Regions from separate parts of the Clostridioides sp. ES-S-0108-01 genome, predicted to be linked through region 2. Evidence: riboswitches for the same ligand, from Rfam matches in the RefSeq annotation. Region 2 holds a riboswitch; the other holds the start of a gene.
The links. Region 2 has a riboswitch for S-adenosylmethionine ahead of IR152_RS04775 (O-acetylhomoserine aminocarboxypropyltransferase/cysteine synthase family protein). Riboswitches for the same ligand answer to the same signal wherever they lie in the genome.
Positions count from the first base shown of each region.

Region 1: another riboswitch for S-adenosylmethionine. It lies ahead of IR152_RS18395 (methionine ABC transporter ATP-binding protein); the one in region 2 lies ahead of IR152_RS04775 (O-acetylhomoserine aminocarboxypropyltransferase/cysteine synthase family protein).

Region 1 covers NZ_JADGMN010000031.1:27,442-31,784, reverse strand. Annotated here, with positions in the region: gene IR152_RS18405 (hypothetical protein) at 175-774, shown strand; gene IR152_RS18400 (helix-turn-helix transcriptional regulator) at 1,041-1,985, shown strand; SAM riboswitch class I at 2,272-2,378, shown strand; gene IR152_RS18395 (methionine ABC transporter ATP-binding protein) at 2,484-3,449, shown strand; gene IR152_RS18390 (methionine ABC transporter permease) at 3,442-4,098, shown strand; gene IR152_RS18385 (MetQ/NlpA family ABC transporter substrate-binding protein) at 4,136-4,343, shown strand, end outside.
Region 2 covers NZ_JADGMN010000003.1:191,332-195,674, reverse strand. Annotated here, with positions in the region: gene IR152_RS04780 (homoserine O-succinyltransferase) at 1-360, opposite strand, end outside; gene IR152_RS04775 (O-acetylhomoserine aminocarboxypropyltransferase/cysteine synthase family protein) at 390-1,655, opposite strand; SAM riboswitch class I at 1,764-1,866, opposite strand; gene IR152_RS04770 (HAD-IC family P-type ATPase) at 1,920-2,921, opposite strand; gene IR152_RS20380 (cation-transporting P-type ATPase) at 2,821-3,042, opposite strand; gene yaaA (peroxide stress protein YaaA) at 3,170-3,913, opposite strand; gene bcp (thioredoxin-dependent thiol peroxidase) at 3,920-4,343, opposite strand, start outside.

The sequences.
Region 1 (4,343 bases), on a different contig from region 2:
CAATAACAAAATTATATTTTTTTATTTAATTATTCATTTATTATGATTTCCAAAAAAATAAATTATAAATTGTTTAATTTTAGTAAATAAAAAATAAAAATATAGAAATACTAAATTAAGAAAGAAAATTATTAAAATTTTTTGTAGTATAAAAGATTTAGGAGGGTAATAAAAATGAAACTAAAAAGAACTTTATTTGTAGGATTAGCATTAGTACTAGCTATAGGAATAACTGCATGTGCTAGAGATAATGAAAAACCAAGTGAAAATGCAGGAAAAAATCCTAATGAATCTGTAAATAATAATGAAGGATATATGAATTATTATTCAACAAGCTATAATGATTATATAGCAGGACTAAATAGATATTCTATTTATGATACTCCAGAAAGTATAAATAATCAGTTTAAAGATAAAGAATATCCAGGAAATGAAAAATATCTAAGTGATGTAAAGGCTGCATATAAGGATAGTAGAGATAAAATACAATCATTTGTAACATCTCTTAAAAAAGATGGTAAAACAGAGGATACAGAGTTAAAGAGAATGAATGATGACCTAATTGCTGAAGGTGAAAGATTAGTAAAAGATATAGATGAAAGACTAGAAAAATTAGATAATGTATCTGATGAAGATATGAAAAAAGGTCAAAATGACTTTATGCAACTAGTTCATGGGACTGAAGACGTTGGAAACGATATAGGCAGTGGTTTTAGAAAAATGATAAAAGATATGAATGATAGATTGGGAATAACAGGAAATAATAAAAAATAATAGAATAAATAGTCTCAAAATTAAAAATAAATACTTTAAATATAGCGAAGCCTTGTAAATAGTATATTTTTTGGCTTCGCTTTTTTGTATGTTATCAAGATGCTTATTTTTATCTTGTAATCTCAATATTTTCATTATGATTTATTTAGAGGTTATTTTCCATAAAATATCAGTCCCTTCTTTATTGTTATTGATTTAAATGTAAGAATATCTTACCATAGAATAGTGACAATTATTGTCACTATATTGAAATTAGGAGTGTAAACATGTCAAGAGCTGAACGTTTAATTGAACTGATGATAACAATAAATGCAAAAAGAAATTTTACAGCAGGAGAATTAGCAGAAGAATTTTCTGTATCAAAACGTACTATACTAAGAGATTTACAGGTGCTGGAGAGTATTGGATTTCCATTATATTCAAAAGTTGGAGCAGCTGGAGGATATCATGTACTCAAAGAACGTATGCTTCCATCGATTACATTTTCAGAAAGTGAGATAAAATCTATATTCTTTGCATATCAGTCACTAGAATATTATAATGATTTACCATTTGAGCAAGAAACTATTTCTGCTTTAAAGAAAATTTTAAATTGTATACCAAATGATATTCAATATAATATTGAGAATATGAGACGTAAATTTGTTTTTTGGACACCAGATAGGCATTGCTCAACACCATTATTGAAGGAATTGTTCAATATAGTAATGAATGATTCTACAATTAAAATTGAATATTCATCAAAGCAAAAAAATAGTATACGTACCATTATTCCTATTGGTTTGTATGCCATGAATGGACTTTGGTATTGTCCAGCCTACTGTATAAAATCAGAGTCTATTAAGGAATTTCGTGTAGATAGAATTGTGAAGATTTTGAGTATAGAAAACTTATCAAATAAAAAATATAAGGTTTTATCTTCTATACATGATTATCTTAATAATATGGAAGTAGGTACAGATTATCATATTAAAATTAATTTGACAGATGAGGGAGTAAAACGTTGTGAAACAGAGTTTTTGTTGGCAAGAGGATTGAAAATTTTGCCTAAAGGTGGATACATAGATATGCGTATACCAAAATCCACACTTGATTGGGTGGCTGAATATTTTTTAACTTTTGGGAAAAATGCTACAACAATAGAACCAATAGAACTCAAATCTTTGATAAAATCTAAAGTGTTGGAGCTATACAATCATCATTGTTTTTAAATTATTTTATTTAAGATAGAATAGAGTTTGGAAAAATGTTAATTTTCTTAATTTATTTTACAAGTGATTTAGATAGATTAATATTATTTAATATATTTCTTATAATGATATTTTGTAGTTATATGTACATTAAAATATAAAGTGTTAGGAGCTAGAAAACTAATTAAAAATAGTTATTTAACGATAATAAAAATAAAAAATTTAAATAAATTTATTGACAAATACTATTATTGAATATATTATATATAACATAGCAACAAATGATAATAGAATTAAATTAAATAACGTCTTATCAAGAGTGGTGGAGGGACTGGCCCTTTGAAACCCGGCAACCAGTATATTTTATATACATTGGTGCTAAATCCTGCAACTAATATAGTTGATAGATGAGTATAAATAGCTTTCTAAGCCTGAGTTTATACTCGGGCTTTTATTTTGTTGTAATACATAAGCGAGGATAAACATAAAAACTAAGCAGAATATATGGGAGGAAATTTTATGATTAGCATAAAAAATGTTAATAAGTATTATGGAAAGATTCAAGTGCTTAAAGATGTAAGTATAGAAATAGAATCTGGAGAAATTTTTGGAATAATAGGTCATAGTGGTGCAGGAAAATCAACACTACTTAGATGTATAAATGGATTAGAAGAATATCAAGAAGGTAATGTACTTGTTTCTGGTAAGGAAGTAAAGGCATTGAGTGAAAAGCAAATGAGAGATTTAAGAAAAGAGTTAGGAATGATTTTTCAACACTTTTCATTGCTTGAAAGAAAAACTGTATTTGATAATGTAGCATTGCCATTAGAATGTTTTGGATATTCAAAGGCAGAAATCAAAAAAAGAGTTATAGAGTTATTAGAAGTAGTTGGAATATCTGAAAAGAAAAATGATAAGCCTAGAAATCTAAGTGGTGGTCAAAAACAAAGAGTTGCAATTGCTAGAGCTTTAGCACTAAATCCACAGGTGCTTCTTTGTGACGAAGCAACTTCAGCATTAGACCCAAATACTACAAAATCAATTCTTTCGTTGCTTGAAGATATAAATAAAAATTTGGGAATAACAATAATAGTTGTAACTCATCAAATGGAGGTTATAAAGCAGATTTGTGGAAGAGTAGCAATAATGGAAAATGGAGAAGTTTTAGAGGTAGGAGATACAGAAGAAATATTCTTAAGAAATACTAAAGGACTTAGAAAATTAATAGGTGAAGAAAGTATAATATTACCAAAGGGAACAAATATAAAAATACTATTCCCTAAAGATATTTCTAATGAAGCTATTATTACGACTATGGCAAGAGAACTAAATATAGATGTGTCTATAATATTTGGTAAATTAGAACAATTTAAAGATGATATTCTAGGCTCACTTATTATAAACATTTCAGATAAAAGTGGAGAGCAAGTAAAACAATATCTGACTAGTAAGGGCATAAGATGGGAGGAAATGATAAATGAATAGTTTAATTGATTTTTTAACAACACTATTTCCAAGTGCATTGTTACAAACTTTGTATATGGTTATAGTACCAACTATAGTGGCAACAATATTAGGGTTTATATTAGCAATCATATTAGTAGTTACAAAACCAGATGGATTAAAACCAAATAGCACAATAAATAGTGCTTTAGGATTTATAGTAAATATATTTAGAAGTTTCCCGTTTATGATACTTATAGTTGCAATGATTCCAATCACTAGATTAATCGTTGGAACAAGTATAGGAGAAACTGCTGCAATAGTACCAATAACTATTGGTGCAGCACCATTTATTGCTAGAATTATAGAAAGCTCATTAAATGAAGTTGATAAAGGATTAATAGAAGCAGCAAAATCTTTTGGAGCTACAAAAAGACAAATAGTCTTTAAGGTTATGATAAAGGAAGCTATGCCTTCAATAGTATCTGGAATTACATTATCAATAATATCTATACTTGGTTATACAGCTATGGCAGGTGCAGTAGGAGCTGGAGGACTAGGTAATATAGCACTTATTTATGGATATCAAAGATTTGATACAGCAGTAATGGTGTATACAGTAATAGCACTTGTAATATTAGTTCAAATAATCCAAGGAGTAGGAAATCTGGCTTATAAGAAACTAAAATAACTTAATCATAAACATTTTAAAGAGGGGGAAGTAAAAAATGAAATTAAAGAAATTATTGTCAGTAGCATTGGTGTCAGCAATAGCAATATCAGCAGTAGGATGTTCAAACAAAGAGGATAAAAAAATACTAGTAGGAGCTTCGTCAAATCCACATGCAAAGATATTGGAAGTTGCAAAACCTTTGTTAAAAGAAAAAGGATATGATTTAGAAGTAAAAGTATTTAACGATTATGTACTTCCAAATA
Region 2 (4,343 bases):
TTCAAACTCCATTTGTTCAACTGGAGCTCCTGTTATTATAAGACCATCAAAGTATTCTTCTTTGGCTTCATCAAATGTTTTATAAAATTCTTTAACATATTCATTGCAACTTCTCTTACTCTCTCTTGTTGAAATTTTAATAAATTCCACAGATACATTGAATCCTGTTTTATCTATCCTTCTTAGTAAATCTAATTCTGTATCTATCTTTATAGGCATTAGATTCAGTATAGCTATCTTAGTATCTATGTTTTCTTCATATTTTAATTCCTTATTAAAATCTTCTTTGTAAATTACATCTATTCCTTCATCTAATAATTTATTAATAACAGGTAATCCTTTTGGTAGTATTAAAGCCATATTTTTTCACTTCTCTTTCTCTTAGAATATTAGAAATTTAAAGCTTGATTTAAATCAGCTATTAAATCCTCTACATTTTCTATTCCAACTGACAATCTTATTAGTGAAGGCAATACTCCAGATGCAATTAATTGTTCTTCTGTTAATTGTCTATGAGTAGTTGAAGCTGGGTGTATAACACATGTTCTTACATCTGAAACATGCGTAACTAAAGATGCTATCTGTAGTTTTTCCACAAATTTTTTTGCATTTTCTAGCCCACCTCTTACTCCAAATGATAAAACTCCACTACACCCTTTTGATAAATATTTTTTAGCATTCTCATAATACTTGTTATCTTCAAGCCCTGGATAATTAATCCAGTCTACATTTTCATGTTTTTCTAAAAACCTAGCTATTTTAAGTGCGTTTTCACTATGTCTCTCCATTCTAAGGTGCAGTGTTTCAACATTTAAGTTAGTAAGATATGCATTAAACGGGCTTAAACAATTTCCATAATCCCTAAGTAATTGAACTCTTGCTTTAGTTGCATACGCAGCATTTCCAAATTTTTCAGTATAACTTATTCCATGGTACGTTGGGTCTGGTTCAACTAATTCTGGAAATTTTCCATTATCCCAGTTAAAGTTTCCACCGTCTACTATAATTCCCCCAACACTTGAAGCATGCCCGTCTAAATATTTTGTAGTAGAATGAGTAACTATATTTGCTCCATACTTTAAAGGGTTACAAAGCACTGGAGATGCTAATGAATTATCAACTATAAATGGAACATTAATCCTCTTAGCTACATTTGCTATTTTTTCAAAATCTATAACTTCAAGAGTTGGATTTGCAAGTGTTTCTGCAAACACAACTTTAGTATTTTCATTTGCAAGTTCTGCTATCTCATCTTCACTTGAATCTAAGTCAAACGATATTAAATCTATACCAAATTTTTTAAGACTAGGTCCTAATAAATTGAATGTTCCTCCATATACTTTTGAAGAACAAAGTATGCTATCTCCTGATTTACATATATTTAAAACTGCCAACATATTTGCAGATTGACCTGATGATACAGCTACAGAAGATACTCCTCCTTCTAGTAAACTTATTTTCTCTTCAAAAGCTTGAATAGTAGGATTACTTATTCTTGAATATATATGTCCATCAACCTTTAAATCGAATAATTCAGCAAGTTGGTCTATACTGCTATATTTAAAAGTTGTACTTTGATATAAAGGTAATACTCTTGGTTCTCCATTACCTGGTTTATAATTTCCTTGCACACATATTGTCTCTTTATTATACATTTTTATATCCCCCTTAGATTTTATTAAAAAAATTAAACTATTTATCAGATGAGATTTAAAATAAATAAAGCCTGAGTATATAACTCAGGCTCTGTATAAGCTTAATTATACTCATCTCTCAGCTTTCGCCGCAGGATTTAGCACCAATGTATATAAATATACTGGTTGCCGGGTTTCATAGGGCCAGTCCCTCCACCTCTCTGGATAAGATTTATTTAATTTTTCTATGTTTTATATCTTATATATTTTTCCTAATTTTGTCAACTATTTTTTTAATTTTTTTCTTTTAATAACTTTCCCAACCTCTACTTGAACTACAGACATTACAGCTAAAACAATTGTTATAAGCCACTCTGAACTATTTAAAATAGTTAGACTAAAAGCATTTCTAAAAACAGGTACAAACAGTATTACTGCTATTAGCAATGCAGAAGTTAAAAACGAGATTAAAAGAAATGGATTTTTACCATTATTTCTATTAAACATTGAATCTATATTTGAACGCTGGCTAAATGCTCGTAACATCTGTGAAAATGCTAATACACAAAACGCCATTGTTTGACCTACAGAATGATTTTCTATATTAAGACCAATTTTATATGCTAAAATAGTCATTATTGCCACAAATATACCTTGGGTAACAACTCTTTGTATAAGGTTTTTTTCAAACAAAGTGGTTGATTTCACTGGCTGATGCTTCATTATATTTCTGCTTGGTGGGTCAACTCCAAGAGCAAGAGCTGGAAGTGTAGCAGTTGCAAGGTTTACCCACAGAATATGAACAGCAAGAAGTGGAGTATCCCAATTTAATAGTATTGCTACAAACAGTGTAAGTATCTCTGCTATATTACCAACAAGCAAGAATTGTATAACTTTTTGTATGTTCCTATATACACGCCTACCTTCTTTTATTGCATAAGCAATTGTTGTAAAGCTATCATCCATTAAAATCATATCAGAAGAATCTTTTGCAACATCTGTACCACTTATACCCATAGCTATACCAATATCAGCAGATTTTAAGGCAGGAGAATCGTTTACACCATCCCCAGTCATTGCTGGTACTTCTCCAATTCTTTTTAAAGATTTTATTATTCTAAGTTTATCAAATGGGGACACACGAGCTATAGGTGAATTCATATTTTTTAATGCTTCTAATGATATTTCATCCTTTTTTTCTTGAACAATACCAATAATTGCATTTACTATTACAATTATTAGTATTACAAAAGCTTCTGTAAATTCGCCAAATATTAAAGACAACACCACTCTTTTTAAGCCGTTTTTCCGCCTCGGTATCGGTGAGCCCCTCCTCTGATGAATCTAGACTTTCTAAAATTTCATGAGTTGCTCTTGAATGCCAAGGCATCTGTTTGTGATTTTCCATTTTGGAAGACCACTCCTTTCTTTTTTGATTTAAGAGTAATTATATTTTAAAATCAAGTTCAGTTCAATACACAATAAGTATATTTTACCTAAATTTAACAATGCCATTTAATACTTAATAAAAAATTCTACTCTTTTACAAATATGTATTCACTATTATCAGATAAGTTTTCTTGGTACTTATATCCTTCTAAGTTAAACTTTTTTAGCTCCTCAATATCTATTATCCTATTTTTTACAATGTACTTTGCCATCATACCTCTAGCCTTCTTTGCTTGTGTAGATTCCACTTTCAATATACCATTTTTGTTTACTTTAAAAGTACATGTAATATATGTATCACTATCTTTAATAAATCTTTCTATTGACTTGCTGTATTCATTTGATGAAAGATTAATGATAGCTGTTTTTTCTTTGCTTAATTCTTTATATATGCGATTTCCCCAATATTCATATAAATTCTTAAACTCACCTATCTGTAATTTTGTCTGCATTTCTAACCTATATTCATATATACTATCGTATGGTTTTACAAGCCCATACAATCCACTTATGATTCGAATACAACTATCTGCAAATTCTTCATCTTGCTTTGTAAAATTTTCTGCTTCTATATTTTTATACTGTATTCCATCATAAGTTAAGATTGCAGGGCTTCCTAATCTATCGAACTTAATGCTTTCAAATCTATTTTTATTTAACACAGCTAATTTTTCATTAATTTTCATTTTATTTTTAAAATCTTCTATGCTAAATGTATTTATATTTTCAACTATTTCTTTTGTATTATCTATAAAACAGGGCAAATTCAAATCTCTATCAAATATTTCTATATTCTTCATATTTTTAGCTGGTGATAACATTATAATCATAAATTCTTATTGCTCCTGTTTTTCCAAATATTCAAGAATCTCTTGTGCATTTGTATCTGGTTTTGCTTTTTCAAAAACTTTTTCAATAATTCCATTTTCATCTATAATATATGTCGCACGTACAACTCCAAATGCAGTTTTTCCATACATTTTTTTCTCTTTCCATACATCAAAAGCTTTTATAGCAACTAAATCAGGGTCAGAAAGTAAAATAAAAGGAAGTTCATGCTTTTCTGCAAATTTTTGATGTGATTTTATGCTATCTTTACTTATGCCAATAACTTGTACATCATCCTTTTTAAATCCATCGTACGCATTTCTAAAAGCACAAGCTTGACGTGTACAACCTGGTGTGTTATCTTTAGGATAAAAATACACTACTACTTTTTTCCCCTTAAAATCTGATATACTTACTTTATTTCCATCTTTA